3 regions of the Enterobacter sp. Taxon_2 genome follow, and region 1 is predicted to be linked to each of the others. Evidence: predicted binding sites of a transcription regulator. Region 1 holds the regulator's gene; each other region holds the start of a gene.

Region 1 (10,089 bases):
AATCAGGTAGCTGCACAGCGCTGCCGCGATGGACATCCCGCCGAAGCAGCCCACGGTCCCGGCCACAATCCCCACCACCGGGGTGTAGCGGCGCAGGTCAACAATCGCGGCGTGGATATCGGCAATCGCCGCCAGGCCGAGGTTCGCTTCCTGCAGGCGCACGCCGCCGGTTTCGAGGCACAGCACCGCCTGCGTCGGAATGCCGTTGCGGTTATCTTCCGCCGCCAACTCCAGCGCCGCCGCCATTTTGGCACCGGACACTTCGCCCATGCTGCCGCCCTGGAACGCGCCTTCAATCGCCACGACGACGGCAGGCTTGCCGTTGATGGTGCCTTTCGCCACCACCATGCCGTCGTCCGCCTGCGGCACAATGCCCTGTGGCCCAAGCCACGGAGAAATAATGCCTTCAAACGGATCCAGCAGTTCGCGGTAGCTGCCCTCGTCGAGCAGAGCCTGCGCGCGCTGGCGCGCTTTCAGTTCGATAAAGCTGCTGTCATCACGCATGGCTCACCCCCTCAAAAACCTGTTCGATACGAATGCGCGCCACGCCCGGCGTCGCGCCGAAGTCGTGGATGGTCAGCTTCCCTGCGGGCAGGCTGCTGACGGTTTGCAGACGGTTGAACAGCGCCTCCCAGCGACCCCGGCTGTTGTCCACGGAGGTGGTGATATCAATGGTTAGCGTCTGGCCCGGTTCGGCGGTGAAGAGCACCTCCATATCCCCGGAACCAACTACCCCTGCCAGCGCCCTGCCGCTTAACGCGCGGCTGGCTGGCACGGTCAATGTGATTTTTTCCATAACATCCTCTTAATGCTTTGAATTTGGCGTTTCGATGCGGTCGAGAAACAGCGTGGCGGCAAGCAGGTCGGCAGCGCCGCCCGGTGAGGCGTTGAGCGCCAGCATCTGACGGTCTAACCTGGCCAGCGCCTGCTGGCCCGCAGGCGTTGCGCTGCCGCCGGTATTCAGCACCGCACGGGCACCGTCCTGCATGGCGTCAAGCCCTTCCATTCCGGCACGTGACAGCACGCAGGTGTCGGTGAGTGAGGTCATGATGGCCATCAGCGCGTCGAGCCTGGCGTGCGTTTCGCTGCTGCCGTTGAGACGGCTGAGGCGAAGCTGCGGCAGCGCGCGCTGCATGACGTGCGGGAACGCCTGCTGCGCCTCTTCACGCGCGCCCGGCACGCGGTAACGGTGCGTGGCGCGCAGCCCTTTGCTGAACACTTTCGGCGCCGCATCGTCCGGGAGTTTTGCCAGCTGCGCGGCGGTATTCGCGACGGCCTGCGCAGCTGCATCACCGCCCAGCATCGCCACTGCGCTCACCAGCAATCCCAGGGCCCAGATCGCGCCACGATGGGTGTTTACGCCCCCGGTTGCGGACATCATTTGCTGCTCGCCTTCGCGACCGAGTCGCCCGACGGTTTGCCGAAGTGCGATATCTGCCGGACGCTGCCAGCTTTGCTGCGCCAGCGCCTGAAACGTGGAGGTCAGGCTATGCGCGGAGCGCTCCATCAGCGCAAGCGATAAATCCTGGTGCGCGCCGTTCCCCCGACTGTCCACCAGACCGGGTTTCGGGCTTAAACGTGCTTCGTCAATCAGACACTGCGTGGCGGTTCGCGCCAGCCATTCGGCACCGCCTTCAACCTGAATCTGGGGCAGAAGTTTCATTACCAGCTCCGGAATTTCGCAGGTGGGTTATACAAACCGCCGGACCACTCAACGAGGTCAGACACGCTGCCTGCCGCCAGCAGAGAGCGGGTGGCGTCAGTGCGGCGAATCCCCATATCTTCCGGATAGACCACTTTGCCGCTCTGGCGCAGTTCCGCCACGCGTTTGGCGTCCACGCCCAGGCCGATGTCGGTGATCCCCGCGACGGCGGCAACCATGGCCCGACGCTCTTCCAGATCTTTCGCCCGGTAGAGGTAGGCAATCCCCTCTTCCGTCAGCACGTGCGTCACGTCATCGCCGTAAATCATCACCGGTGCCAGCGGCATGCCGGAGGCTTTCGCCACGTCGACGGCATCGAGTTTTTCCACGAAGGTTGGCTTCACGCCTGCCTGGAAGGTTTCGACCATCTGCACGACCAGCTTTTTACCGCGCTGCATCGGGTCCGGCTCGGTGATCATGTTCAGCCAGGCCGGCGTGGCGTGGCGGCGACCGTGCGGGTCATGGCCCATGTTTGGCGCACCGCCAAAGCCGGAAAGACGACCGCGGGTCACGGTTGAGGAGTTGGCATAGCCGTCTACCTGCAGCGTAGAGCCGATAAACATATCCACCGCGTACTGACCTGCCAGCTGGCAGAAGGCGCGGTTGGAACGCATAGAGCCGTCGGCCCCGGTAAAGAAGACGTCCGGACGAGCACGGATGTACTCTTCCATCCCCAGCTCGCCGCCGAAGCAGTGCACGCTCTCCACCCAACCGCTTTCGATGGCGGGGATCAGCGTCGGATGGGGGTTCAGCGTCCAGTGTTTACAGATTTTGCCCTTCAGGCCGAGCTGTTCGCCGTAGGTGGGCAACAGCAGTTCAATCGCCGCGGTGTTAAAGCCGATACCGTGGTTCAGGGACTGCACCTGGTGTTCCGCGTAGATGCCTTTGATGGCCATCATCGCCATCAGGATATGTTCCTGTTTAATGAGGCGTGGGTCGCGGGTGAACAGCGGTTCGATAAAGAACGGCTTGTCGGCAACCACGACGTAATCGATCCAGGAGCCCGGGATATCCACGCGCGGCAGCTCGCATTCGTCGTCTACCAGCTCGTTCACCTGCGCGATGACGATGCCGTCGTGGAACGCGGCGGCTTCCACCAGCGCCGGGGTATCTTCAGTGCTCGCCCCGGTATAGAGGTTGCCTTTGCGGTCGGCTTTAAAGCCGGCAATCAGCGCCACGTTGGGCGACAGGTCGACGTAGAGACGTGAGTAAAGTTCGATGTAGGTGTGAATTGCGCCGATTTCGAGCTGACCGTCTTCCAGCAGCTGGGAGATTCGCAGGCTCTGCGTCCCGGAGAAGGAGAAATCCAGCTTGCGGGCGATGCCTTTCTCGAAGATATCCAGATGCTCGCTACGGCCGACGCTCGGCATGATCATATGCAGGTCGTGGACAATTTGCGGGTTCACTTCGGCCAGCGAGCGGGAAAGGAAATCCGCCTGCTTCTGGTTGTTACCTTCCAGAACGACCTTGTCGCCAGGCGCGATTAATTTTTCCAGCATGGCGACAAGATCGCCGGTTGGCAGTACCTTGCCCTGCACCGGTACGGACGCCAGGCGACGCGCTTTTTCGCTGCGTCGCGTGTTCCATTGCCGGGTGGGTGTTTGCCCAGATAACATTATTAACCTCCTGATTCAGCTAATCATTTTGATTTGCTTAACGTTGAGTAAAGTGTGCGCTCTGGTGAGAAAGGCATCAATTAAGCGTAGAGTGGAATCATTAGCCTGAGAGTAATAATCAAGGTAAAGATTTGTGATCGGGATCAGTTCATGTTTCGGAAAACCAGGCTAAACGGGGTACAATTCGGAAAGTACCGTAAATTTCTGACAAGAATCAGCATCGCCCTTATGACCCAAATCATTCCATCAGACTTCGACATTGCGGCCGAAGACAGCACTGAGTTCGTGCCTATGCGCGGCGTGGCCAATCGCCATTTGCAGACCATGCTGCCGCGACTGATCCGCCGCAAGGTTCAGTTCACCCCACACTGGCAGCGGCTTGACCTGCCAGACGGTGATTTTCTGGATCTCGCCTGGAGCGAAGCGCCGGAACAGGCCCGCCATAAGCCGCGTCTGGTGGTCTTTCACGGCCTGGAAGGCAGCCTGCACAGCCCGTATGCGCATGGATTAATTGAGGCGGCAAAAGCGCGCGGCTGGCTCGGCGTGGTGATGCATTTTCGCGGCTGCAGCGGCGAACCGAATCGTCAGAAACGCATTTATCACTCGGGTGAAACCGAAGACGGAACGTGGTTTTTACACTGGCTGCGGGACAACTTTGGCACCGTGCCGACCGCCGCGGTGGGCTACTCGCTGGGCGGCAATATGCTGGCCTGCCTGCTGGCCAAAGAGGGTGAAAGCGTCCCGCTGGATGCCGCCGTCATTGTCTCAGCACCGTTTATGCTGGAGCAGTGCAGCTACCACATGGATAAAGGCTTTTCCCGCGTCTATCAGCGCTACCTGCTCAACCTGCTGAAGGCCAACGCGGCGCGTAAGCTGAAAGCCTACCCGGATACACTGCCGGTCAGCCTGCGCCAGCTGAAAAAGGTGCGCCGTATTCGCGAGTTCGACGACCTGATCACCGCGAAAATCCACGGCTTCGCCGATGCGATTGACTATTATCGTCAGTGCAGCGCCATGCCGCTGCTCAGTAAGATCACGCAGCCGACGCTGATCATCCATGCCAAAGATGACCCGTTTATGGATCATCACTCGATCCCCGCTCAGGAATTCCTGCCCGACAACGTTCACTATCAGTTGACCGAGCACGGCGGCCACGTCGGGTTTATCGGCGGTACGCTGCGCCGCCCGAAAATGTGGCTTGAGACGCGTATTCCTGACTGGCTAACCCCTTATCTGGACGGTGCAAAATGATTATTCCCTGGCAGGATCTGGCTCCCGAAACACTCGATAATCTGATTGAAAGTTTTGTATTACGCGAAGGCACCGATTATGGTGAACAGGAACGCTCGCTTGAGCAAAAGGTCAACGATGTTAAGCGCCAGCTGAAAAGCGGCGACGTGGTGCTGGTGTGGTCAGAACTGCATGAGACGGTCAATATCATGCCCCGCAACGCGTTTCACGGCTGATCTTCCACCCTTTTAAGTCAGGGAGTTGCTATGTCTGCCAGACATCCGGTTATTGCCGTTACGGGGTCGAGTGGTGCGGGAACCACCACCACCAGCCTCGCCTTTCGCAAGATTTTCGCCCAGCTGAATCTTCGTGCGGCGGAGGTCGAAGGCGACAGCTTTCACCGCTACACGCGTCCGGAGATGGATATGGCCATCCGTAAGGCGCGCGATCTGGGTAAACACATCAGCTATTTCGGCCCGGAAGCCAATGACTTCGGCCTGCTGGAACAAACCTTTATAGAGTACGGTCAGAGCGGCAAAGGGCAGTCCCGCAAGTATCTGCATACCTATGATGAAGCCGTTCCCTGGAATCAGGTACCGGGGACGTTCACCCCGTGGCAACCGCTGCCGGAACCCACCGACGTACTGTTTTACGAAGGATTGCACGGTGGCGTGGTCACCCCTCAACACGACGTGGCGCGCCACGTGGATCTGCTGGTCGGCGTGGTCCCTATCGTTAACCTGGAGTGGATCCAGAAGCTGACGCGCGACATGAGCGAGCGCGGCCATTCACGAGAGGCGGTGATGGACTCGGTGGTGCGCTCCATGGAAGATTACATCAACTTCCTGACGCCGCAGTTCTCCCGTACCCATATTAACTTCCAGCGGGTGCCGACGGTGGACACCTCCAACCCGTTTGCCGCCAAAAGCATCCCGTCTCTGGATGAGAGCTTTGTGGTGATCCATTTCCGCAATCTCGAAGGCATTGATTACCCCTGGCTACTGGCCATGCTGCAGGGCTCGTTTATTTCGCACATGAATACGTTAGTCGTGCCGGGCGGAAAAATGGGGCTGGCGATGGAGCTCATCATGACGCCGCTGGTGGAGCGACTGATGGAGGGGAAGCAGATTGCGTGAGTTGTTTTGCCCGGTGGCGCTGCGCTTACCGGGCCTACGGTCATGCTTTAGTAGGGCGGGTCAGCGAAGCGCCACCCGCCAAAAGATTAAGCCTCGATCACTTCATACGAATGCGTGATTTTTACCGCTTTCTCCAGCATTAACGCCACAGAGCAGTACTTCTCCGCAGACAGGTCCACCGCACGCGAGACCGCTGCGTCTTTCAACTCTTTACCGGTGACCACAAAGTGCAGATTAATATGGGTGAACAAGCGTGGCGCCTCTTCGCGACGTTCTGACGTGAGTTTAACCTCACAATCCGTCACGTCATGACGACCTTTTTGCAGAATCGACACCACGTCAATGGCGCTGCATCCCCCTGCCGCCATCAGCACCATTTCCATTGGGCTTGGCGCTTTATCGCCGGAGTTACCGTCCATCAAAATCTGGTGTCCTGACGCGGACTCGCCCAGGAACGTTAAACCTTCAACCCATTTCACGCGCGCTTGCATATTCTTAAACTCCAACGTTGCATTTTTGGTGACAGATTACGCGTGCGTTACATTTCTCGCAATGGAAGGCGACCTGCATCATGCTGAAGCGAGACACCAGGAGACACGCGGCGAAAGCTATGCTAAAACACTCTGGATGCTACAGTAATACATTGACGTTACACATGTATGCAGAGGACATCAAACTTTACTGGCTGCGAAACGTTACGGTAGCCGACTTCCCAGGGTATGGGTAAGAATTCGATTGCAACCCCAGAGTCCGGATGCATCTGATGACTCTGGTGACAGCTTATAACAGAGGATAACAGCGCATGGTGCTTGGCAAACCGCAAACAGACCCGACTCTCGAATGGTTCTTGTCTCATTGCCACATTCATAAGTACCCATCAAAGAGCACGCTGATTCACCAGGGTGAAAAAGCGGAAACGTTGTATTACATCGTTAAAGGCTCGGTGGCAGTGCTGATCAAAGATGAAGAAGGGAAAGAGATGATCCTTTCTTATCTGAACCAGGGCGATTTCATCGGTGAACTGGGCCTGTTTGAAGAGGGCCAGGAACGTAGCGCCTGGGTTCGTGCAAAGACAGCATGTGAAGTGGCTGAAATTTCTTACAAGAAGTTCCGTCAGCTGATTCAGGTTAACCCTGACATCCTGATGCGTCTTTCTTCCCAGATGGCGCGCCGTCTGCAGGTCACCTCAGAGAAAGTGGGCAACCTCGCCTTCCTGGACGTGACTGGCCGTATCGCACAGACCCTGCTGAACCTGGCGAAACAGCCAGACGCCATGACCCACCCGGACGGCATGCAAATTAAAATTACCCGTCAGGAAATTGGTCAGATCGTCGGTTGCTCCCGTGAAACAGTGGGCCGTATCCTGAAAATGCTGGAAGATCAAAACCTGATCTCTGCCCACGGTAAAACCATCGTGGTTTACGGAACGCGTTAATTCCGCTTAAACGGCGTGCCATCGCAAGGTGTCACGCCGTTTTTGTCTCTACTCTCCATGTGGCGCAGGCTGATCTATCACCCGGAAGTTAACTACGCACTGCGACAAACGCTGGTGTTGTGTCTTCCCGTGGCCATAGGCCTGATCCTCGGACATCTTCAGCAAGGTCTGCTGTTTTCCCTCGTGCCTGCCTGCTGCAACATCGCCGGTCTGGACACGCCGCATAAGCGCTTTTTCAAACGCCTGATTATCGGCGGCTGCCTGTTTGCGGGCTGTAGCCTCGCCGTACAGCTGTTACTGGCTCGTGATATCCCGCTGCCGCTGATCCTGACCGTGCTGGCGATGACCCTCGGCGTCACGGCGGAAATCAGTTCGCTGCACGCCCGCCTGCTTCCCGCGTCGCTGATTGCGGCCATCTTCACGCTGAGCCTCGCCGGGAATATGCCGGTGTGGGAGCCGCTGCTGATCTACGCCCTGGGGACATTATGGTACGGCCTGTTTAACTGGTTCTGGTTCTGGCTGTGGCGGGAGCAGCCGCTGCGTGAATCCCTGAGCCTGCTCTATGTGCAGCTTGCGGATTACTGCGAAGCCAAATACACCCTGCTGACCCAGCATACCGATCCGGAAAAATCCTTACCGCCCCTGCTGACGCGCCAGCAGAAGGTGGTGGATCTGATAAGCCAGTGCTATCAGCAGCTGCATATGCTCGCCGCCAACAAGAACCACGAGTACAAACGGCTGCTGCGCACCTTCCAGGTCGGGCTGGATCTGCAGGAGCATATCTCCGTGAGCCTGCACCACCCGCAGGAGGTGCAAAAGCTGGTCGAGCGCAGCCACGCCGAAGCGGTGATCCGCTGGAACGCGCAGACGGTGTCCGCACGCCTGCGCGTTCTGGCCGATGATATTCTCTATCACCGCTACCCGACGCGCTTTAACATGGACAAACAGCTGGGCGCGCTGGAGAAAATCGCTCGTCAGCATCCGGATAACCCCGTCGGCCAGTTTGCCGCCTGGCACTTCAGCCGTATCGCCCGCGTGTTGCGCACGCAGCGCCCGCTTTATCCCCGCGACCTGATGGCGGATAAGCAGAAACGGCTGCCGCTATTGCCCGCGCTCAAAAGCTATCTTTCTCTTAAATCGTCCGCCCTGCGCAACGCCGCACGAATTAGCGTGATGCTCAGTACCGCCAGCCTGATGGGCATGGCGCTGCATCTGCCGAAACCCTACTGGATATTAATGACCGTGCTGTTTGTCACTCAGAACGGCTACGGCGCCACGCGGGTGCGTATTCTGCATCGGGCGGGCGGCACCATGGCCGGGCTGATCATCGCGGGCGTGACGCTGCACTTCCACGTGCCGGAAGGCTATACCCTGGCAGGCATGCTGGCGATCACGCTGGTAAGCTACCTGATTATCCGCAAAAACTACGGCTGGGCGATGGTGGGCTTTACGGTGACGGCGGTATATACCCTGCAGCTGCTCACGCTCAATGGCGAACAGTTTATTGTCGCCAGGCTGATTGATACCCTGATCGGCTGCCTGATTGCTTTTGGCGGCATGGTCTGGCTGTGGCCGCAGTGGCAAAGTGGACTGCTGCGCCAGAACGCCCACGACGCGCTGGAAGCCGACCAGCAGGCCATTCGCCTGATCCTGAGCGACGACCCGCAGCCGTCGCCGCTGGCTTATCAGCGCATGAAGGTCAACCAGGCGCACAACGCCCTGTTCAACTCACTCAACCAGGCAATGCAGGAGCCGGGCTTTAATTCGCACTATCTGGCAGACATGAAGCTGTGGGTGACGCACAGCCAGTTTATCGTCGAGCACATTAACGCCATGACCACGCTGGCGCGCGAGCACACGATGCTGACGCCGGATCTGGCGCAGCGCTATTTGCAGTCGTGTGAAATTGCGTTGCAGCGGTGTCAGCAGCGTCTGGAATATGACTCGCCGGGTGAGTCGGGAGATTCGAACATTCTGGAAGCGCCGGAAACGTTAACCCACGGGCCAATGAGCACCCTGGAGCAGCATTTGCAGCGCGTACTGGGGCATCTGAACACCATGCACACCATTTCGTCGGTGGCATGGCGTCAGCGTCCGCATCACGGGATTTGGCTAACCCGCAGGTTGAAGCGGACGGCGTATTAACCTTTTACGATCTTCGCGACCGCGGCGGCAAACCGGGTTAACCCGTCTTCAATGTCTTTGTCTTCCACCACCAGCGACGGTGCAAAGCGCATCACGTCCGGCCCGGCGTTGAGCACCATCACCCCTTCGCGAGCGGCGGCGTGCAGGAAGTCGCGCGCGCGGCCCTTATACTGCGGCTTCAGCTCGGCACCAATCAATAACCCCATACCGCGGATCTCGCTGAACACATCGTACTGCTCGTCAATCTTTTGCAGGTGTTTTACGAACAGCTCGCGCTTCGCGCTGACGCCGTTCAACACCTCTGGCGTGTTGATGATGTCGAACGCGGCACCCGCCACGGCGCTCGCCAGCGGGTTACCGCCGTAGGTAGAACCGTGAGAGCCAACGTGGAACGCGGAGGCGATCTCCTGCGTCGTCAGTACCGCACTCACCGGGAAACCGCCGCCGAGCGCTTTAGCACTGGTCAGAATATCCGGCGTCACGCCGTAGTGCATATACGCGAACAGATCGCCGGTACGTCCCATTCCGCACTGCACTTCATCAAAGACCAGCAGCGCCTGATGTTCGTCGCACAGTTCGCGCAGCCCTTTCAGGAATTCCGGGGTTGCCGCCGTCACGCCGCCTTCACCCTGGATCGGCTCAACGACTACCGCGCAGGTATGGTCGTCCATCACCGCTTTCACCGCGTGCAGATCGTTAAACGGCACGTGGACGATATCAGCCGGTTTCGGGCCAAACCCGTCGGAATACTTCGGCTGGCCGCCAACGGAGACGGTAAAGAAGGAGCGTCCGTGGAAGGCATTGTGGAAGGCGATGATTTTGGTT
Region 2 (10,089 bases), 2.3 Mb from region 1:
CCTGGGCAGGTATTTTCTCTGTCGGCGTGAGCTACAAGTTCTGATTGCGCACCAATATCGTGCAATTGATGCATTAAAACGGGGCGCGTGCGCCCCGTTTGCTTTAATGTGGTGCAGCAAAATTATCGCTTAACAATGCGGATCGTCTGCCCTAAACGAGACGGTTTTTCGTCGCTCGCTTTTTGCGGGGTGCTCACGCAGGCGGTTTCCACGCAGACAAACGTTTTATACCCTTCATCCGTCATGTCGGCCATGCTGACGGACAGCGCCGGGCCCGGGTTCCAGCCCACCACGTCGCTGTGATGATGATGGACCACTTCAATGCCGCGGTTCAGCGCGCCGTCGTGGATCACGCTGCACGCTTCCGGGTGCAGGTAGACGCGGTCGGTACGGTCAGGGAACGTCTGTACACCGTCGCTCAGTTTACCTTCTTTGGCGTTATCCACTTTGTCGATAAAGGTATCGCCAAGGCCGCTCACCTTCACTGCGCCGATATCACCCACGTTGAAGTAGGTGTGCAGGGCTGCGGTGGTTTCAAACTCACCGTGGGCTTCCAGTTCGATTTCACAGGTTTTACCCAGCTTAAAGCGGGCATACAGGGTGAAATCGTGCGGCCACAGGGCGCGGGTTTCATCATTAGCCTGCAGCTCAAAGGTCAGCACGGCGCCGTTGTCATCTTCGTTGTGCGCTTTCAGGGTCCACTGCTGGTTACGGGCAAAACCGTGAGACGGTAAACCCTGCTGGGCGGACGGGCCGAACCATGGCCAGCAGATCGGTACGCCGCCGCGAATCGCCGCCCCTTTTTTGAAAGAGGTCGCATCGCTCAGCCACAATCCCTCTGCTTCACCTTCGGGTTTCCAGGAGAGCAGGTGGGCGCCGTTCAGCGCCACGGAGGCTTTAACGCGCGGATGGTCAACGACGATAACGTCGGCACCGTCAATCTGACGGCGGGAGAGCACAGGGGTAAGCTGTTCGACTACCGGAAGTGCAAAAATTTTATTAATCATTAAGCAATCCTCTGTCTTATAAATAAAAAAAGGCGACCGAAGTCGCCTTTTTGGATCAAGCACTCATCTCAACTTATTTGGAGATGTGAGCGATCAGGTCCAGTACTTTGTTAGAGTAGCCAGTTTCGTTGTCGTACCAGGATACCAGTTTAACGAAGTTGTCGTTCAGTGCGATACCCGCTTTAGCATCGAACACGGAAGTGCACACTTCGCCGTTGAAATCGGTAGATACAACGTCGTCTTCGGTGTAGCCCAGAACGCCTTTCATTGCGCCTTCGGAAGCAGCTTTGATTGCTTTCTTAATTTCTTCATAAGAAGCAGCTTTTTCCAGACGAACGGTCAGGTCAACAACGGATACGTTAGGAGTTGGAACGCGGAACGCCATACCAGTCAGTTTGCCATTCAGTTCTGGCAGTACTTTACCTACAGCTTTAGCAGCACCGGTAGAGGATGGGATGATGTTCTGAGCCGCGCCACGGCCGCCGCGCCAGTCTTTGTGAGACGGGCCATCAACGGTTTTCTGAGTAGCGGTGGTTGCGTGAACGGTAGTCATCAGACCTTCGATGATGCCGAAGTTGTCGTTGATAACTTTAGCCAGCGGTGCCAGGCAGTTGGTGGTGCAGGATGCGTTAGACACGATATCCTGGCCAGCGTAAGTTTCGAAGTTTGCACCACGAACGAACATTGGGGTGTTGTCTTTGGAAGGACCAGTCAGAACAACTTTCTTCGCACCCGCAGTGATGTGTTTACGTGCAGTTTCGTCGGTCAGGAAGATACCGGTTGCTTCAGCAACAACGTCAACACCGATTTCGTTCCATTTCAGGTTAGCTGGGTCTTTTTCAGCAGTAACGCGGATGGTTTTGCCATTAACAACCAGGTGGCCGTCTTTCACTTCAACGGTGCCGTCGAAACGACCGTGAGTTGAGTCGTACTTCAGCATGTACGCCATGTATTCAGCGTCCAGGAGATCGTTGATACCAACGATTTCGATGTCAGAACGTTTCTGAGCAGCACGGAAAACAATACGGCCGATACGGCCAAAACCGTTGATACCTACTTTGATAGTCATATATTCCACCAGCTATTTGTTAGTGAATAAAAGGTTGCCTGTAAAATTACAAAAACCTTACGCAGCGTCAAGCGGAATCGTGTCAATCATTGCGACAAATCAATCCTGTGACTAACGTTTGTGCGACTGACTCGCCTCACTTTCCCTTTGAGCTTGCACCCATATGGGGGCTGCGCCGGGATTTTAAAGGCCTCGCAGGATAAAAATGTGAGCATGATCACAATTGCCTGACCGCCTTTTCGCGACACATAAGTTTAGATCAAAAGTGCACGCAAGGGTGTTAATGTTTTGTTAGAATCCGGGTTAAAAGATGTCTGTTTCTACAGCGAGATGTAAGCATATGTCGAACCAACGTAACCCTGAAGATTTGAAAAAAAACCTCACAGAAATGCAGTTTTACGTGACGCAGAATCACGGGACGGAACCGCCGTTCACCGGGCGTTTACTGCACAACAAGCGGGACGGCGTCTACCACTGCCTGGTCTGTGATGCGCCGCTGTTTAATTCACAAACGAAATTTGATTCTGGCTGCGGCTGGCCGAGCTTTTACGAGCCGGTGAGCGATGAGGCCATCCGCTACCTGACCGACTCGTCACACGGCATGGTGCGCACGGAAATTCGCTGCGGCAACTGCGATGCGCACCTTGGGCACGTCTTCCCGGATGGCCCTCAGCCCACGGGCGAGCGTTTCTGCGTGAATTCAGCCTCAATGAGCTTCACCGATGATGAGAATGGCGACCAGATTAAGGGTTGAAGAAACGATTCAGCAAATTATTCCTTTGAAAGGGCGGGATTGTGAATATTGATGACATGATTAGCGGTATGACGCCGGAGATTTATCAGCGTCTGGTGACCGCCGTAGAGCTGGGAAAATGGCCCGATGGCGTCGCGCTGACCCCGGAGCAAAAAGAGAACAGCCTGCAGCTGGTGATGCTGTGGCAGGCGCGCAATAACACCGACGCGCAGCACATGACTATCGACACCCAGGGCCAGATGGTGATGAAGAGCAAGCGTGAGCTGAAAGAAGACTTCGGCATCACGCCGAAGCCGATTGCGACGATGAAAATGCAATAACGGTGCGGGTTGATGCCCTCATCCAACCCTCTCCCACGGGGAGAGGGCTTGATTGTCTTACTACTTATGCGGGATCCCGAGCGACTCCGCCAGCTGTTTCGCTAACTGATTGTTGTCATCAGCCCCGTACTCCCAGAACATCGCTCCGGCGAGCCCTTTCTCTTTGATGTAGTCCGCTTTGATCGCCACGGATCGCGGGTTCTCATAAGAAATCGCAAACAGCGCGCTGCCATCGGCACCTTTCACCGAGAGCCACGGCACCTTTGCCTGGTCGTCCCAGTGTTCAGTAAAGCGTTTCTGCGGATCGTTCAGCAGCTTTTTGACGATATCGTTGTACTTCACGTAGGTATCTTTGGTCAGGTCATAGCCGAGTGACTTGAATAACCCAATCTCCTGCGGCCCGAAGTAGGGCTGGGTAACCGGATTTTTTTGCGCATCCGGTTTGGTCCAGTCGATCCCCGGCTCTACGGCGCGTTTCGGCACGCGGCCATAGAAACCAATCCCGAGATTCATCTGCTGCGGCTTCAGTCCGGCGGCCAGATAGTTGTTCACCACAAAGTCCACGCTGTATTTGTCCGCGGCGGCCACCGTCGGCCAGGTGCTGGAGTCATACAGGTTGGCGTTAAAATACTGCGTACCGTACGCCATGTCGTAGGTCATCAGGTTGATGTAGTCGAGCAGGGGGGCGATAGCTTTGACATCCACCCAGCTTTTCGGACTTTCCGCATTCGCGCCTACCGCAATGGTGACCAGCTTTTTATGCCCGAACGCGTCGCGCATCTCCTTCAGCAGGGCGGTAAAATTATCCCGGTCGGCAGGTGTGCTGGCCACCAGCCCCCAGGCGCCGTTGACCGGATACTCCCAGTCGAGGTCGATCCCGTCCAGACCATATTTGTCGACAATCTCCTGCGCGGAGCGGATGAACACCGCGCGACTCTCTTGGGTTGCCGCTGCGCCTGAGAAGCCACGCGCGCCCCAGCCGCCGATGGAGAGCAGGACCTTAAGATTTGGGTTTTGCTTACGCAGAGTGGGGATTAAGGCCAGATCGGACGCCACTTTTGGCGATAGCCAGATCTGATGCAGCTTAGCCGGATCTTTCAGCGCGGCGTTGGTTTCGTCTTTTTCGTCGTTATAGACCAGACCAAACGAGTAGTTCAGGTGGGTGATCTGGCGAACGTCCAGTTTGTTGATATCGCCACCCGGTCCGGCGGTGACATCGCCACCTCCGTTAAAGTAGCCCACGGACATCATGGAACTGGCGGAGGCAACTGACGCGCAAAGCAAGGGTAATGCTGCCAGCAAGGGCAAACGTTTCATACAAGTTCCTCTTTGACTTAATAAAATTAACCACGCCACGGAAAAGGCGTGGCGAAAAAACAGCCTAAAGAGAATAGCATTGCCGCTTCGCTGAGGATGCGAGGGAGTTCACTTTATGGGGGATCGGAGAGGGGGATTGCCGGGTGGCGGCTGCGCCTTACCCGGCCTACGGGGAAAGGTAGGCCGGGTAAGCGTCAGCGCCACCCGGCTTAAAAAGCTTACGCCTGCGTCTCCAGCCAGTCTTCGAGCGTATACAGCGTCGCGCCTTCCGCAGCCATATCCATAAACGCCTGAGCGCTGTCCTGCGGGTGAATGTTCACCCCGCGGCAGCCGTCGGTGATGACGCTGACGGTATAACCTAACTGGAGCGCATCCAGCACGGTGAACTTCACGCAGTAGTCCGTTGCCAGCCCCAGCACGATCAGCTTCGTGATTTCGTGATGACGTAACCACGCGTCCAGCGCCGTTTTCTGGCGATGCCCGTTATCAAAAAACGCGCTATAACTGTCGATAGCCGGGTTTTCACCTTTATGGAACACCGCGTCGATGGCTTTCTGATTCAGGAGCGGATGCAGCGCCGCGCCTTCCGTCTGCTGTACGCAGTGATCCGGCCAGAAGGTTTGCGCCAGCCCGTCGAGCTCTCCCTGAGTGAAAGGCTCGACGTTATGCTGGCTGGCAAAGCTGCCGTGGTTCGCCGGGTGCCAGTCCTGGCTTGCGACAACCGCTTCGCTGCGGGCTTTGCACCAGTCTATCAGCGTGTTGGCCACGTCAACGGTGCTGTCACCTTCAGCGACGGCCAGCGCACCGCCCGCGCAGAAATCATTTTGCAAATCGACCAGGAGCAGGGCGCGTTGCTTCATGAGACCTCCTTATTCGTCAGGCGTCAGTTCGCCGCGCAGGTTTTGCATCATCGCGCTGCGAATGGACTGAATGTCCAGATCCTGACTCAGTAAATAGTGAAGTTTAGTCAGCGTTGCCTCAACGGTCATATCGAAACCGCTGATCACCCCCGCATGCGCCAGCGCGTTGCCGGTGGCATAGCCGCCCATATTCACTTTACCGGACATACACTGGGTCAGGTTCACCACCACAATTCCACGCTCGCTGGCTTCCTGAAGCTCTTTCAGGAATTCACCGTTCTGCGGCGCATTGCCCACGCCGTAGGAGCGCAGGATCAGCGCCTTCACTGGCTGGCGCAGGAAGTTACGCACCACGTCCGCAGAGATACCCGGATAGATGGTGACCACGCCAATCGGTTGCGGAGTAATCGGATGCACAATCAGCTCGCCGGCGGTGTTCGGCGCAGGAGGGGTTCCCAGACGACGGATATGAATCCCGGCCTCCAGCAGCGGCTGCAGGTTAGGGGAGGCGAAGGCGTCAAAACCGTCGGCATGGGCTTTGGTGGTGCGGTTGCCGCGATACAGACGGTTATTAAAGAACAGCGACACTTCGTTGATCGGGTAATTCGCCGCCACGTACAGGGAGTTCAGCAGGTTGATCTGCCCGTCGGAGCGCAGCTCCGCCAGCGGGATTTGCGACCCGGTGACGATAACCGGCTTGCTCAGGTTCTCCAGCATGAAGGAGAGCGCCGAGGCGGTAAACGCCATGGTGTCGGTACCGTGCAGGATCACGAAGCCGTCGTACTGGTCGTAATGGGCTTTAATGTCATCCGCGATGTGCTGCCAGTCTTCCGGCGTCATGTCGGAGGAGTCCATCAGCGGCTCGTATTCGTGGATAGTAAAGTCAGGCATTTCCGGACGGTGGAATTCTGGCATCAGCGCAAGCTGACGCTGAAGGTGGCCGGAGACGGGGATATAGCCGTTTTCGGAGCGCTGCATACCGATGGTACCGCCAGTGTAGGCTACATAAATCGATTTCTTCTGCATGGTAGTGAGTTCTTGTTCTTCAAAAGAAAAAAATCCCCTCTTCGCGGGAAGAGGGGACGGTTTTTAACGGACGTTAGCGCAGGTCAGGCAAAACGCGTAACGACTCTGTGGATCGTTAAAGGCCGCAAGCTTATCGCTTTCTGCCTTCATCGCTTTTGCCGCCGTGGCGACTGGCGCAGGCAGGTAAGCCTGCAACGCCTCCGGCAGCATGGCGCGTACCGAGCCGGACATGCTGTCCATGACCATATCGAAGAACGACGGTTCGTCCTGGTAATACTCGATATGCCACTGCTTCAGCTTCGCCAGTTCGGCGGCTTTCTTCACCGCGTCATCGAAGTCACCCAGGCTGTCCACCAGTCCGTTGCTCTTCGCATCCTGACCGGTCCAGACGTGGCCCTGCGCAATCTGATCGATCTGCTCAGGCGTTTTTTTACGCGAGTCTGCGACCAGGGTGATAAAGCGTTTATAGCCGTTCTCAATGCTGAGCTGCATCATCTCAGAGACTTCCGGCGGCAGAGATTTGGTCACCGACACATCCGCCAGCGGAGAGGTCGCTACGCCATCGGTATGCACGCCCAGGGAATCCAGGCTGTTCTCTACGGTGTTGATCACCCCGAAGATACCAATCGAACCGGTCAGCGTGCTTGGGTTAGCCACGATGTAGTTGGCTGGCGTTGAGATCCAGTAACCCCCGGAGGCGGCCATTCCGCCCATTGAGACGACGATAGGCTTGCCGGCGGCGCGGGCCGCGGCCAGTTCAGCGCGGATCACCTCGGAGGCGCTGACGCTACCGCCAGGGCTGTTGACCCGCAGGACAATCGCTTTCACTTTCGGATCCAGGCGCGCATCGCGGATTTGTGACGCGGTAGTATCGCCGCCCACGTTCCCCGGGGTCTCCTGACCGTCCATGATCGCACCGTTGGCAAAGACCACCGCGACGCTGTCACCGCTGTCATCCGGCTTTTTCGTCGAGTAATCATACATGCTGATGGCGCTGTAGTTTTTATCCTCTTTGCTCCAGCCAAACTGCTTGCTCAGGGATTTTTCAATCTCGGCGCTGGTGCCCAGGGCATCAACCAGTTTGTTATCCAGCGCATATTTCGCGGTATCACCGTCAACCTTACGCAGGCCTTCCAGCACGCCCTTCGCGCCAGGGAACGCCTGCTCAGGCGTAATCTGACGGTTGGCGGCAACGGTGCCCAGATAGTTCTGCCACAGCTCGCCAATCCAGCGGCTGTCCGCTTCGCGGGCGGCAGGGGACATATCGTCGCGGATAAACGGCTCAACGGCGGATTTATAGGTACCGACGCGGAAGACGTGGGTGGTGACCTTCAGCTTGTCGAGCAGCGATTTGTAGTACAGGCCGTTGGTGGCAAAGCCGTGAAGATCCACCGTACCCTGCGGGGAGAGCCAGATCTTATTGGCGAAGCTCGCCAGATAATATTGCCCCTGGCTGTAGCTGTCGCCCACGGCAATCACTGGCTTGCCGCTGTCGCGGAATTCGCGCAGCGCTTTACCGATGTACTGCATTGAAGGCTGATCGCCTCCGGCAAAATCTTTCAGATCCAGCACGATCCCTGTGATGTTACGGTCGTTTTTGGCCTGGCGGATGGTATCGACGATATCAAACAGGGAGTTTTCCTGCAGACGATCTGAGGTTGCGCCAAACAGCTGGCGACCAATCACGCTCAGGCGACTGCTGGTGGACGGCTTATCAACGATAACGCCGGTGATATCGAGTAATAGCGCGCCGCGCGTTGAATGCTGCGCCTGATTCGCGTTACTGATATGCATCCAGATGCCCGCGCAAACCAGAACCAGGAAGATGAAGAAGATGTTCATCACCAGGTTGCGGACGAAGTTGAGCAGTCTCCACGTCCATTTAAAGAAACCGGCAAAGATTCGCCAAAGGGTTCGCATGTATTCTCCCTAACCAGAAAATGACTGTTTCCGTCGCCACTGGACGGTAATGTTGGGTTATCGTAATGACCCAACCGCCACTTGTCAGCAGGAATCGCCTGCCAGGCTGTAACAAAATCTGCCGCCGTGTTAATTTTGTGAGTAAATTTCAAGAAAGGAGTTAACCAATGGACGCACTCGAACTGCTTGTTAACCGCCGTAGCGCTTCCCGTCTGGCCGAACCTGCCCCGGCAGGCGAGCAGCTGGAGAACATTCTGCGTGCCGGCATGCGTGCCCCCGATCATGGCACACTGCAGCCATGGCACTTCTTTGTAATTGAAGGCGAAGGCCGCGATCGTTTCAGTCAGCTGCTGGAGCAGGGGGCGGTGGCCGCCGGGCAGGATGAGAAAGGGATCGACAAGGCGCGCAATGCTCCGTTCCGCGCGCCGATGATCGTCACCGTCGTGGCAAAATGCCAGGCCGACCATAAGGTGCCGGTTTGGGAGCAGGAAATGTCCGCAGGCTGTGCGGTGATGGCGATGCAAATGGCCGCCGTCGCACAAGGCTTCAACGGCATCTGGCGCACCGGCCCGCTGACCGAAAGCCCGGCGGTCCGGGACGGTTTTGGCTGCGGTGAGCATGACAAAATTGTCGGCTTCCTCTACCTCGGTACCCCGCAGCTTAAAGCCTCCAGCACCATCAGCGTGCCGGACACCAAGCCTTTCGTCAGCCGTTTCTGAGAACGCACGCTAAACTGTCTGGATTCTGAGCATCTGCCGCAGAATTCAGACAGTCATACTTACCTCTTTATGGAATGAGCGCTACCATAGCGCGATTGAGATGACAGGAGACGTCCATGAGCGAGCAAACCATTCGTTTAACGCAGTACAGCCACGGAGCCGGTTGCGGTTGTAAAATTTCCCCGAAAGTGCTGGAGACCATCCTGCACAGTGAACAGGCGAAGTTTGTCGACCCGAACCTGCTTGTCGGCAACGAAACGCGTGACGATGCTGCAGTTTATGACTTAGGTAACGGCACCAGCATTATCAGCACCACCGACTTCTTTATGCCGATTGTCGACAACCCGTTCGACTTCGGTCGCATTGCGGCCACCAACGCCATCAGCGATATCTTCGCCATGGGGGGGAAGCCGATCATGGCGATTGCCATTCTGGGCTGGCCGATCAACACCATCCCGCCGGAAGTGGCCCGTGAAGTGATTGATGGCGGCCGTTTTGCCTGCCAGCAGGCGGGGATTGCGCTGGCCGGTGGTCACTCTATTGATGCTCCTGAACCGATCTTCGGCCTGGCCGTCACCGGCGTGGTGCCGACCGAACGCGTGAAGCGCAACAGCACCGCGCAGGCGGGCTGCAAGCTGTTCCTCACCAAGCCGCTGGGCATTGGAGTGCTGACCACCGCCGAGAAAAAGTCCCTGCTGAAACCGGAGCACAAAGGTCTGGCAACGGAAGTGATGTGTCAGATGAACCTCGCCGGTGCGGCATTCGCCAATATCGACGGCGTGAAGGCGATGACCGACGTCACCGGTTTTGGTCTGCTGGGACACCTCTCCGAAGTCTGTCAGGGCGCGGGCGTGCAGGCGCAGATCTGGTATCAGGACGTGCCGAAGCTGCCGGGCGTGGAGGAGTATATTGCTCAGGGCGCGGTCCCGGGCGGTACCCAGCGCAACTTCGCCAGCTACGGTCACCTGATGGGCGAAATGCCTGAGGAGTGGCGCAACCTGCTGTGCGATCCGCAAACCTCCGGCGGCCTGCTGCTGGCGGTGACGCCGGAGTCAGAAGCTGACGTTCAGGCTACCGCCGCCGAGTTCGGCATCACC
Region 3 (10,089 bases), 970 kb from region 1:
CCAGTGGCAGGTGGGAAATGACCAGCGCGGAAGAGACACCTTCATTGCACAGCGCCTGAAGATAGGCGCTGACAAGGCCGACATCACCACACGGGGTGAGTTCAGGGAGAACATCCACACTGGATGGCAGGTTCATACACTCCCCTACCACGTCCAGCGTCTGTTCTGCACGCAGGAACGGACTCACCAGAACGCGTTCGATGTCCACTTTTTGACCGTTAAGCCAGTTCGCCATCAGACGAGATTCGTCGCAGCCACAGACGGTCAAAGGACGTACTGAGTCACTGGCGGCATCGAGTGCCGCGTCGCCGTGACGCATGATAAAAACTTGCATATTGCACCGCTTTTGTTAACCAGAATCACCGGCGTTAACTACCCGCGATAAATGCTGCGAGGTAGAAAACCCGATGGTCGGGCATTGTGCCTGATCCATTCGGTGAATGAAACGCTGTTTTTTACCTCAATGCCGTAAGTATAGTCAATCTCTGTTTACAAAATCGCCAGAACAGGTTCATTCACTTCAGGATTTACCCTTCTTTGACCTCAGCTTACGAGGACAGTTTCCCTTGCAGGCCAAAATGTCTGGCCCCGTTCCGCCATCTGCAATAATTCGTCACACGGTGTAAACCGTGGACCATATTGCGAAGCCAGACGTTGCAGGATAGCAACCACTTCACCCGCGCCGAGCATATCCATGTAACGGAACGGGCCGCCAAGGAACGGCGGGAAACCAATGCCAAATACCGCGCCGATGTCGCCATCGCGCGCGCTCTTGATCACCTGTTCACCAAAGCAGCGCGCCGCTTCATTGAGCATCATCATCACGCAGCGTTCAGCGCACTGAACGGCGGACAGTTTTCCCTGACCGGTGGTCGAAATAAGCCCATAAACCGAAGGGTCGACCTGTTTCTTGCTTTTACGCCCTTTCGCGCCGTAAAGATAGAAACCGCGTTCATTTTTTCTGCCTTTGCGATCGTCCTTCAAAATTGCAGAAACAATGTTTGCAGGCGGGCTAAAACGATCGCCATAAGCCGCCTCCAGTACAGGTATAATTTTAGTGCCGGTGTCTATTCCCACCTCATCCAAAAGTTGGATTGGGCCAACGGGGAAACCAAACTTTACCAGCGCCTCGTCGACATGTTCGATCTTCTCGCCTTCCGTCAGCAGCCGCATGGCTTCATTAATGTAGGGCGCCAGAATGCGGTTGACGTAGAAGCCGGCTTTATCTGCAACCACGATCGGCGTTTTACCCTGCTTCTTCGCCAGCTTGACTACCGTGGCGATAGTTTGCGGACTGGTGGTTGCGTGTGGAATAACTTCCACCAGCGGCATTTTTTCCACCGGACTAAAGAAGTGCAGCCCGATCACCTGCTCCGGACGCGTGGCTTTCGCCGCGATATCGCCAATCGGTAATGACGACGTATTGGAGGCAAAAATGGTATGCGCGGCGCAATGCTGTTCAACGTCTGCCACCATCTGCTGCTTAAGCGCAAGATCCTCAAACACGGCTTCAATCACCAGATCGCGGTGCGCAAAACCGCTGTAATCCGTTGTGCCGGAGATCATCGCCAGGGTTTTATCACGCTCGCTTGCCTTGATATGGCGGCGCTTGACCTTTTGATCAAGGTTCTGCCAGCTGTACTGCAGCGCGTGGTTGATCCCCTTAGGATTGATGTCTTTGATGCGTACAGGCAATTTGCCCTTGCTGGCGGTAACAAAAGCGATACCGCCGCCCATGAGTCCTCCACCCAGTACGCCAATGGCACGCAGCGGCGCAGGCGATGCCTCGCTGCCCGGGTCTTTTTTCACGTCCGTGCTGGCGAAGAAGATGCTGCGCAGCGCCTGTGACTGCGGCGTCATCGCCAGTTCGCCAAAGGCTTTGGCCTCCGCGGCATAGCCGCTACTGCTGCCCTGCGACAGCCCGGTTTCGATCACGTCGAGGATCCGCTTTGCCGCCGGATAATTGCCTTTGGTCTTTTGTTCGGTCTTTTTGCCCACCATGTTGAACAGGAGCGTTCTGCCCAGCGGGCCGGCCAGCACGCGCTCGCGTACCGGCAGAGGACGTCTTGCCTGACGCCCTTTCAGCGCCAGCTCAACGGCGGCCTCCAGCAAAATGGACTGCGGCACGACGTCATCGACCAGACCGGCCTTCAGCGCCTGACGGGCGCGCAGCTGTTTACCGGTTAAGATCATCTCCAGAGCCGTGCTGACGCCCACCAGGCGCGGCAGTCGTTGCGTTCCGCCGGAGCCTGGCAGCAAGCCCAGCTGCACTTCCGGCAGACCCAGAATGGTTTTCGGATCGTCGGTACATATACGGCTGTGGCACGCCAGCGCAAGCTCCAGCCCACCGCCCAGACAGGCACCGTGGATCGCGGCGATAACCGGGATCGGCAGGCCGTTTATCTCCGCCATGACCTGCTGGCCCTGACGCGCCAGCTCTTCGGCTTCCAGCGCGCTTTGCGCCCGGGCGATCATGTTGATATCGGCCCCGGCGATAAAGTTATCCGGCTTGGCAGAGATAAACACCAGGCCGCGAATGGCTTTGTTCTCGCGGATCTGCTTTAGCATCGCGCGCACCTGAACACCAAATTCGGCCTTCAGGGTATTCATCTTTTCATCCGGCACATCAATAGTGATAACGGCCACGTTATCGAGGCGAACCGTCAGATTAAATGCAGATGGCATATCCATTATTCAGCCTCCAGAACCATTGCTGCGCCAAGGCCGCCCGCCGCACAGGCGGTAACAAGGCCAAACCCGCCGCCACGGCGACGGAGTTCATGTAATGTTTGCGTGATCATTCGCGCGCCGGTGGCAGCAAACGGATGACCATAAGCGATAGAGCCGCCCAGCACGTTGAATTTGCTCTGATCCACTTCACCTGTAGCATGGGCGCGGCCCAGCACATCGCGTGCGAAACGCTCGCTTGCCAGCAGCTGGACGTTGGCCAGGGTTTGCGCGGCAAATGCTTCGTGCATATCAATCAGGGTTAAATCAGCCAGCGTTAGCCCCGCACGCTCCAGCGCCAGCGGCGTGGACCACGCCGGACCTAACAACATGTCCTGCCAGACATCAATGGCGGTGAAGGCATAGCTGCGTAAATAGCCGAGGGGAGTAATGCCCAGCTCCTTCGCACGGGATTCGGTCATCAGGATCACGGCGGCGGCCCCGTCCGTCAGCGGCGTACTGTTCGCCGCCGTCACCGTGCCGTGCTTGCGGTCAAACGCCGGGCGCAGTTTGGCGTAATCCGCCAGCGTCGAGGTGCCGCGAATATTGTTATCTTCCGCGAGCGGTTCCCGGTAGGGGGGAATATAGGCAGTCATGACCTCGTCGGTCAGCTTGCCTTCCGACCAGGCTTTTGCCGCAAGCTGATGCGAGCGATGCGCCAGCGCATCCTGCTGTTCACGGGTAATGCCGTAGGTTTTCGCCATCTGCTCGGCGGTATCGCCCATGCGCAGACCGGTGGAATATTCCGCTACGGCAGGTGGCACGGGCATCAGATCGCGCAGACGTAAACGCGAGAAGAGTTTGAGTTTCTGACCCGTCGTACGGGCTTTGTTAGCATCGACCAGGATACGCGCCAGCTTTTTACTGACCCCAATCGGCAGTACCGAAGAGGAGTCCGCCCCGCCCGCGATACCCGCGCGGATAGTCCCCGCCATCAGGCTTTCGGCGACGTTCGCCACGGCCTGGAAACTGGTCGCGCAGGCGCGGCTGACGCTGTAGGCATCGGTATGCACATTCATTCCCGTGCCGAGAACAATTTCACGTGCAATATTGGGGGCTTCAGGCATCTGCACGACCTGTCCGAAGACCAGCTGTTCGATGACCTCAGGCGGGATTTCGCTGCGAGCCAGCATCTCGCCTACGACCATTTTTCCCAGATCGACGGCCGGTATACCATGAAACGCCGTTGCCTGACGCGCAAATGGCGTGCGCAATCCACTGACTATGGCAATGCGATCGCCCTGACGGGTAATAAGCGGTAATGCCTGACTCATAACACTCCCCTGTAAAAAATTTTTGCAAACTCAAAGTGGTCTGACCTGATAATAGTCTTAACCATTTTTTTACATTCAGCCAATCGGGGAAACGAAAAAGTGCGAGCTAAAACACAGAGAAGAAAAAGAAAATGCCCCTGCATGGCAGGGGCATTTGTGCGGTATGTTGCCGGGTGCGCAAGGTAAAAGCAAAACGGTAACCCGTAGGTTACCGTTTTTAATGTTTGCGCCCTCTCCCGTGGGAGAGGGTCGGGGTGAGGGCATCAGGCCGCAGAAATTAACGCAGACCCAGCTGGAAAATCAGCGTTTCTGCTTCGCAGGCGAAGACAAAGTCGATGTCCAGCTTCACGCCACCTTCCACTTCGGTAAAGGTAGACTTGATTTCACAAGGATCGGATTCAACGTCACGCGCACGCTTGCTCAGCGCAGTCAGGGTCTCTTCCGCTTCGGCACGGTTGGTGAATACGCGGCTGTAAGAGGCGGTGCAATCGGTGTTGTCCATGATGGTCCCAACATCCATACAGCAGCAAACCGGGGTTTCATCAGCACTGCATTTACTCATAGCTCAATTTCCTCTGTATTCGCGCAGCGCGCGAGATAAACACGATGCTGCTATTTTACGCCCCGGCGCGGGCTCTCTCCAGCCGTTAATGGCGCAAAATCGGATAAGTGACCAATATCACACTAAAAAATGATCTAAAACAAAAACCACCCTTTTGGGTGAGTCTCGATGGTCACAATTTTGCCAACCAGATCTCGTTTCACGAAACATGTTTGAAAATATTAATAAACAAACTTGCAACATTCCGGCTGGTCAGACCTATACTCTGGCCACTGGTCTGATTTGTCTGTCATACCTCAGACCCTACACTTCGCGCTCCTGTTACGGTATGTAACAATTATTGAATAAAAATAACTCAATGAGGTTATGGTCATGAGCCAGAAAACCCTGTTCAACAAGACTGCGCTGGCAGTCGCAGTGGCACTCGTCTCCACTTCCGCATGGTCAGCGGGCTTTCAGTTAAACGAATTTTCTTCCTCTGGCCTTGGCCGTGCATATTCCGGGGAAGGCGCTATTGCTGATGATGCAGGTAACGCGAGTCGTAACCCTGCATTGATCATGATGTTTGATCGTCCGACCTTCTCTGCCGGTGCGGTTTATATCGATCCTGATGTAAACATTTCCGGTAAGTCACCTTATACGGGTGCGAGTCTTAAAGCGGACAATATTGCCCCAACAGCATGGATCCCTAACCTGCACTTCGTTGCGCCTATCAATGAACAGTTTGGCTGGGGTGCATCCGTAACGTCTAACTACGGCCTTGCTACCGAGTTCAATAACAACTACCCGGCAGGTGAATACGGCGGTAAAACAGACCTTACCACGCTGAACCTCAACCTGAGCGGTGCGTATCGCCTGAACGATAACTGGAGTTTTGGCCTGGGCTTTGATGCCGTCTACGCCGATGCCAAAATCGAACGTTATTCCGGGGAACAGACTGCTCGCCTGCCAAAAAACAGCAATAAAATTGCCAGCCTTGAAGGTGATGAGTGGGGCTATGGCTGGAACGCCGGTATCCTGTACGAACTGGATAAAAACAACCGCTGGGGTCTGACCTATCGTTCCGAAGTGAAAATTGACTTCGACGGCGATTACAAGAGCGGCATCCTGAAGCCTGTGAACAACCTGGTTCCAGGTGCAGGTACCACCATTCCTTGGGGAACGTCAAACCAGACCGTTCCAGGTTCACTGTCGCTGCATTTGCCAGAAATGTGGGAAGTGTCCGGTTACAACCGCGTTGCACCACAATGGGCTATTCACTATAGCCTGGCCTATACCAGCTGGAGCCAGTTCCAGGAGCTTAAAGCGACCGGAACCAATGGTCAAACGCTGTTCTATAAGGACGAAAGCTTCCACGACGCCTATCGTATTGCGCTGGGTACCACCTACTACTACGATAAAAACTGGACTTTCCGCTCCGGTATCGCATTTGACGACAGCCCGGTTCCGGCAGACAAGCGTTCCATTTCGATTCCGGATCAGGACCGCTTCTGGTTAAGTGCAGGCGCGACATATGCGTTCAACGAGAATGCATCCATCGATGCGGGCGTTTCTTATATGCACGGTCAGAAAGTGACGTTCCAGGAAGGCCCTTACGAGTTTACCTCTGAAGGTAAAGCCTGGCTGTTCGGTACGAACTTCAACTACGCGTTCTAATCGTACTGGAATCAAAAAAGGTGAGCATTGCTCACCTTTTTTATTTACTGTGAATCGATATCTTTTAGTTCGTTTTCGATAGCCTTCGCGTTTGGATTCTCTTCCGGCTTCAGCTTACCGCCGTTGGCGATAAAGTCATGATTCTGGAAGTACGCTTCACGCACCATAATGTACGGGTCAGAAGACTGGCGCAGCAGACCATCAGAGTCGAGCAGTTGCGCACGGGTTTCAATCCCTTCCACCGTCCATTTACCCACAGAAAGCGGCCAGGTCAGCCACGACAGAACCGGATACAGCGTATCGACCATATCGCCGCCGTCATCACGCACGGTGAAGCTGCCATAGAACGGCAGATGAACGTAAGGGCCGTAACCAACGCCATAATGCCCCAGCGTACTACCAAAACGGTGCGGCTGTTCACGCTGCAGTTTCGGGTTCGCCATACCTGCGACATCAATAAAGCCGCCCATCCCCAGAATGGAGTTCAGGAAGAAGCGAGTAAAGTGCACCATCCCCTGATACGGATCGCCCTGCAGGAAATAGTTCACCATTACCGCAGGCTCTTCGAGGTTGCTGGTAAAGTTACTTAATCCGTTACGCGCGGGCTGTGGAACATAATCGCGCCATGCTACTGCCACCGGGCGAACCACATACGGGTCCAGCACGTTGTAGTTGAAGCTATACATTGAGCGGTTAAATCCTTCGAGAGGATCGGAGCGTCCCGTTTGCTCACCGGAGCTGGCGCAGCCCACAAGCATCGTCGCGCCCAGCGCAAGCGCCGACAGCCGAAGTTTCATAAATATCTCCCTGTTCAGTATGGCTATCGTTGATTGCCATCCGTAACGGAGCCGTTGACGCTCCGTCTGTAAACGTGCAAGCGATTGTAACAGCACGTTTACCGATGTCTATGAGCACAATTACGGGCAGTAACCACCGTGACTCTGATCTCAGCATAGCCTGGCTTTTGGAATTCGTTTCGCTGGCAATTTTATAATGTCTTTTGAAAGAGATGTATCACCTTTGTTGCCATTGCCGCCAATTTAAGAGCATCCCCACAGGCATTCCGATAAAAGCCGCTACGCTTAACAAAAAGATCAACCTCCGGGAGCAAATATGAAAGACGTGGGCGAAGAAAAAATTGGCGAGAACAGTGAGGAACTTGAAATTGAAAGCGAGGAGAAAGCGCGGGGCGAGAAGATAGAAATTGATGAAGATCGCCTCCCCTCCCGCGCGATGGCCATCCACGAACATATCCGCCAGGACGGTGAAAAGGAGATGGAGCGCGACGCGATGGCCCTCTTCTGGTCAGCCATCGCTGCCGGACTCTCAATGGGCGCATCTCTGCTTGCGAAAGGGATATTTCATGTGCAGCTGGAGGGTGTACCCGGCGGATTTTTACTGGAGAACCTCGGCTATACCTTCGGCTTTATTATTGTCATTATGGCCCGCCAGCAGCTGTTTACCGAAAACACGGTGACCGCCGTTCTGCCTGTAATGCAAAACCCCACCCTCGGCAATTTCGGTTTATTGATGCGTCTGTGGAGCGTCGTCCTGCTGGGTAATATCATCGGCACGGGCATCGCGGCCTGGGCGTTTGAATACATGCCGATCTTTGATGAACCCACCCGGGACGCGTTTGTGAAAATTGGTATGGATGTGATGAAAAACACCCCGGTGGAGATGTTCTCGAATGCCATCATCTCCGGCTGGATCATCGCCACAATGGTCTGGATGTTTCCTTCAGCGGGGAGCGCCAAAATTGTGGTGATCATACTGATGACCTGGCTGATTGCGCTGGCTGATACCACGCATATCGTGGTCGGTACCGTTGAAATCCTCTATCTGGTCTTCAACGGTACACTTCACTGGAGCGATTTTTTCTGGCCGTTCGCCCTTCCGACGCTGGCAGGAAACATCTGCGGCGGAACGTTTATCTTCGCGCTGTTAAGCCATGCTCAAATCCGTAACGATATGTCGAACAAACGCAAAGCCGAGCTTAAGGCACGTGAAAATGATGATAAATCGACAAAAAAACCGACCTGAATGGTGACTCTTTGAGCAGTCAGGCGGCGATGCGCTTAACGCACAGTGTAAATAAGGCTATACTCGTGCCGCCTCGTCCCCTTAGTTAAATGGATATAACGAGCCCCTCCTAAGGGCTAGTTGCAGGTTCGATTCCTGCAGGGGACACTTTGACTTCCACGCGTTGTTGAACACATTCGCCTGTCCACCGCAGAATTCACTGCGAAGAAGAATCCCGTTTTATTTGAGCGTAACGCGTTGCCAGCTGTTTAAGACGCAACTCCAGCTGGGTCTTTTCGGCTTCAGGAAGCACACCTCCTGTTGGATGCTGTGACAGGCGTCTGAGTTGTTCTTCAGCCGGTATTGTTTGGTTAAATGACTGTATAGTCGAAAAAACCACCGATTTAAGCTCACTCACCGTGATATATTTTCCTTTTTGCTCATCCAGACTACTCAGCCGATGGCTCAGTTGCTGAAGCTTCATCATTCCCTGATACCAGCTGTTCATGGCATCAACAGGCAACGCTGCCGCGCTAAATTTTTGCTGCCACTGCACGGCGAGCGGCTTTGCTTCCTCCGGCCGCAATGTCTGGAGTTGCGCTAACAGCTGAAGGCTGTAGGAAATATTCCAGTCAGGAGGCAATTTATCCAGTCGGGCAAGCTGCTGCTGCGTTTCTGCAATAAACGTGGACGGTAAAGTCCCTCGCTGTGCTAACGCGTCTTGCTGAGCAGGTGTAAGCGCTTCAGGTAACGGTGCCAGCGAGGCAATAGCCTGAGCCGTTAAGGGATCGGGTCTGGACAGAAAGCCCCCTCCCCACGCCACGGCGACGCTGACCACCAGCATAGAACACATCCCGGCGACAAAGGGTTTCCATGGTCTGACAGCCCCATGCGCTGTCGCACGATCCTCTGCATTCGGCTGATTTTCCGGCTGCACAACATAAACCCATTTCACTTCGTCACTCGGTTCTGCCCTCTCCAGAGGTAATTCGCGACCGGGCATTATGCTCGCATTCAAATCTGATGCGTCATTACTGTTTTCCAGCCGTTCGGCATTTGAACGTATCAACGTTCGTAACGTATCGAACTGGCTAAGGTGTTTGAGCTCAAGGCGCTGGAGCACCGCACTCAGGCGGGTAAGCAACGCTTCAGCGCTATACAACTCACTAAGACGGTTGTTGTTGAATGGAAGCATACGCATGCACTGCTGCAGGCGCTGGCTCAGGCTGCTCAGGATTTCCATACGAGCGTGTAGCGTCTTCGGCCAGAAAACGTCCCACTGGTGGCTAATCAGGGCCTCCAGAATCGCCAGCCCTTCGTTCATGCCAGCCAGTCCAGACAGATGAGTCCGGGCAAGGGTGTACCAGGCCGCAGTCTGCAACTCCAAGCCGTTTTGTTCAAACAGAGAGAGACAGAGTCTTTCGACATATTGCCAGTTCACATCCGGGCGAGCAGGATGCGTCAGCTTGCTGAGCTCATCGCGGAGGGCGGTGTAATCTGGCAGCGTACGCGGGTCGCCGCCGGTTTTTAACGTTATATGTGTGGTCATCCTGGAGGGCCTGCATATCCGTGTGGATAATTTCGTCAGTTGATGTGAGGGGCTATTTTGCGTTTAAAAATGCAATGACTCATAAATATCGCTATGGCAGCAGCGCTATAATCAGACCGAAAAACACACCTTCATCCCATAGTTGTCCTGACCGGGATGAGGTATCAGGGGGAGTAAAGAACCAACCTTTTTCGTTCCCCACCCGCATGAACAGGCGTCCTTGAGAAATCACCTTGTCCCCGGAGCAGAAAGTTATCTCGACACAACCTGCGACGCCCAGCCCATACAGAAAGATCGGC

Evidence for each region. The regulator CRP, encoded in region 1, controls carbon source genes, mostly activating them, when cyclic AMP is high. The targets are predictions, from matches to a motif close to ATGTGANNNNNNTCACAT.
Region 2: msrB (peptide-methionine (R)-S-oxide reductase MsrB) is a predicted target of CRP. The motif match lies at 2,282-2,299, and genes of this name have one in related genera.
Region 3: AC4IC4_RS16345 (YfcZ/YiiS family protein) is a predicted target of CRP. The motif match lies at 4,669-4,686, and genes of this name have one in related genera.

What each region holds. Positions count from the first base shown of each region.
Region 1 is NZ_CM178024.1:4,416,355-4,426,443, forward strand. It holds gene AC4IC4_RS21095 (biotin-independent malonate decarboxylase subunit beta) at 1-504, opposite strand, end outside; gene mdcC (malonate decarboxylase acyl carrier protein) at 497-796, opposite strand; gene AC4IC4_RS21105 (triphosphoribosyl-dephospho-CoA synthase) at 806-1,663, opposite strand; gene mdcA (malonate decarboxylase subunit alpha) at 1,663-3,318, opposite strand; gene AC4IC4_RS21115 (hydrolase) at 3,547-4,569, shown strand; gene AC4IC4_RS21120 (YheU family protein) at 4,566-4,784, shown strand; gene AC4IC4_RS21125 (phosphoribulokinase) at 4,815-5,684, shown strand; gene AC4IC4_RS21130 (OsmC family protein) at 5,771-6,175, opposite strand; gene crp (cAMP-activated global transcriptional regulator CRP) at 6,487-7,119, shown strand; gene AC4IC4_RS21140 (YccS/YhfK family putative transporter) at 7,177-9,264, shown strand; gene argD (bifunctional acetylornithine/succinyldiaminopimelate transaminase) at 9,261-10,089, opposite strand, start outside.
Region 2 is NZ_CM178024.1:1,922,338-1,932,426, forward strand. It holds gene AC4IC4_RS09045 (MipA/OmpV family protein) at 1-44, shown strand, start outside; gene AC4IC4_RS09050 (D-hexose-6-phosphate mutarotase) at 123-1,007, opposite strand; gene gapA (glyceraldehyde-3-phosphate dehydrogenase) at 1,081-2,076, opposite strand; gene msrB (peptide-methionine (R)-S-oxide reductase MsrB) at 2,417-2,830, shown strand; gene AC4IC4_RS09065 (YeaC family protein) at 2,887-3,150, shown strand; gene chiD (chitinase ChiD) at 3,211-4,467, opposite strand; gene pncA (bifunctional nicotinamidase/pyrazinamidase) at 4,686-5,327, opposite strand; gene ansA (asparaginase) at 5,337-6,353, opposite strand; gene sppA (signal peptide peptidase SppA) at 6,417-8,273, opposite strand; gene AC4IC4_RS09090 (NAD(P)H nitroreductase) at 8,441-8,992, shown strand; gene selD (selenide, water dikinase SelD) at 9,109-10,089, shown strand, end outside.
Region 3 is NZ_CM178024.1:3,442,833-3,452,921, forward strand. It holds gene sixA (phosphohistidine phosphatase SixA) at 1-334, opposite strand, end outside; gene fadJ (fatty acid oxidation complex subunit alpha FadJ) at 544-2,691, opposite strand; gene fadI (acetyl-CoA C-acyltransferase FadI) at 2,691-4,001, opposite strand; gene AC4IC4_RS16345 (YfcZ/YiiS family protein) at 4,279-4,563, opposite strand; gene fadL (long-chain fatty acid transporter FadL) at 4,936-6,219, shown strand; gene mlaA (phospholipid-binding lipoprotein MlaA) at 6,264-7,016, opposite strand; gene AC4IC4_RS16360 (formate/nitrite transporter family protein) at 7,333-8,262, shown strand; tRNA gene AC4IC4_RS16365 (tRNA-Arg) at 8,338-8,409, shown strand; gene AC4IC4_RS16370 (VasL domain-containing protein) at 8,459-9,790, opposite strand; gene AC4IC4_RS16375 (hypothetical protein) at 9,882-10,089, opposite strand, start outside.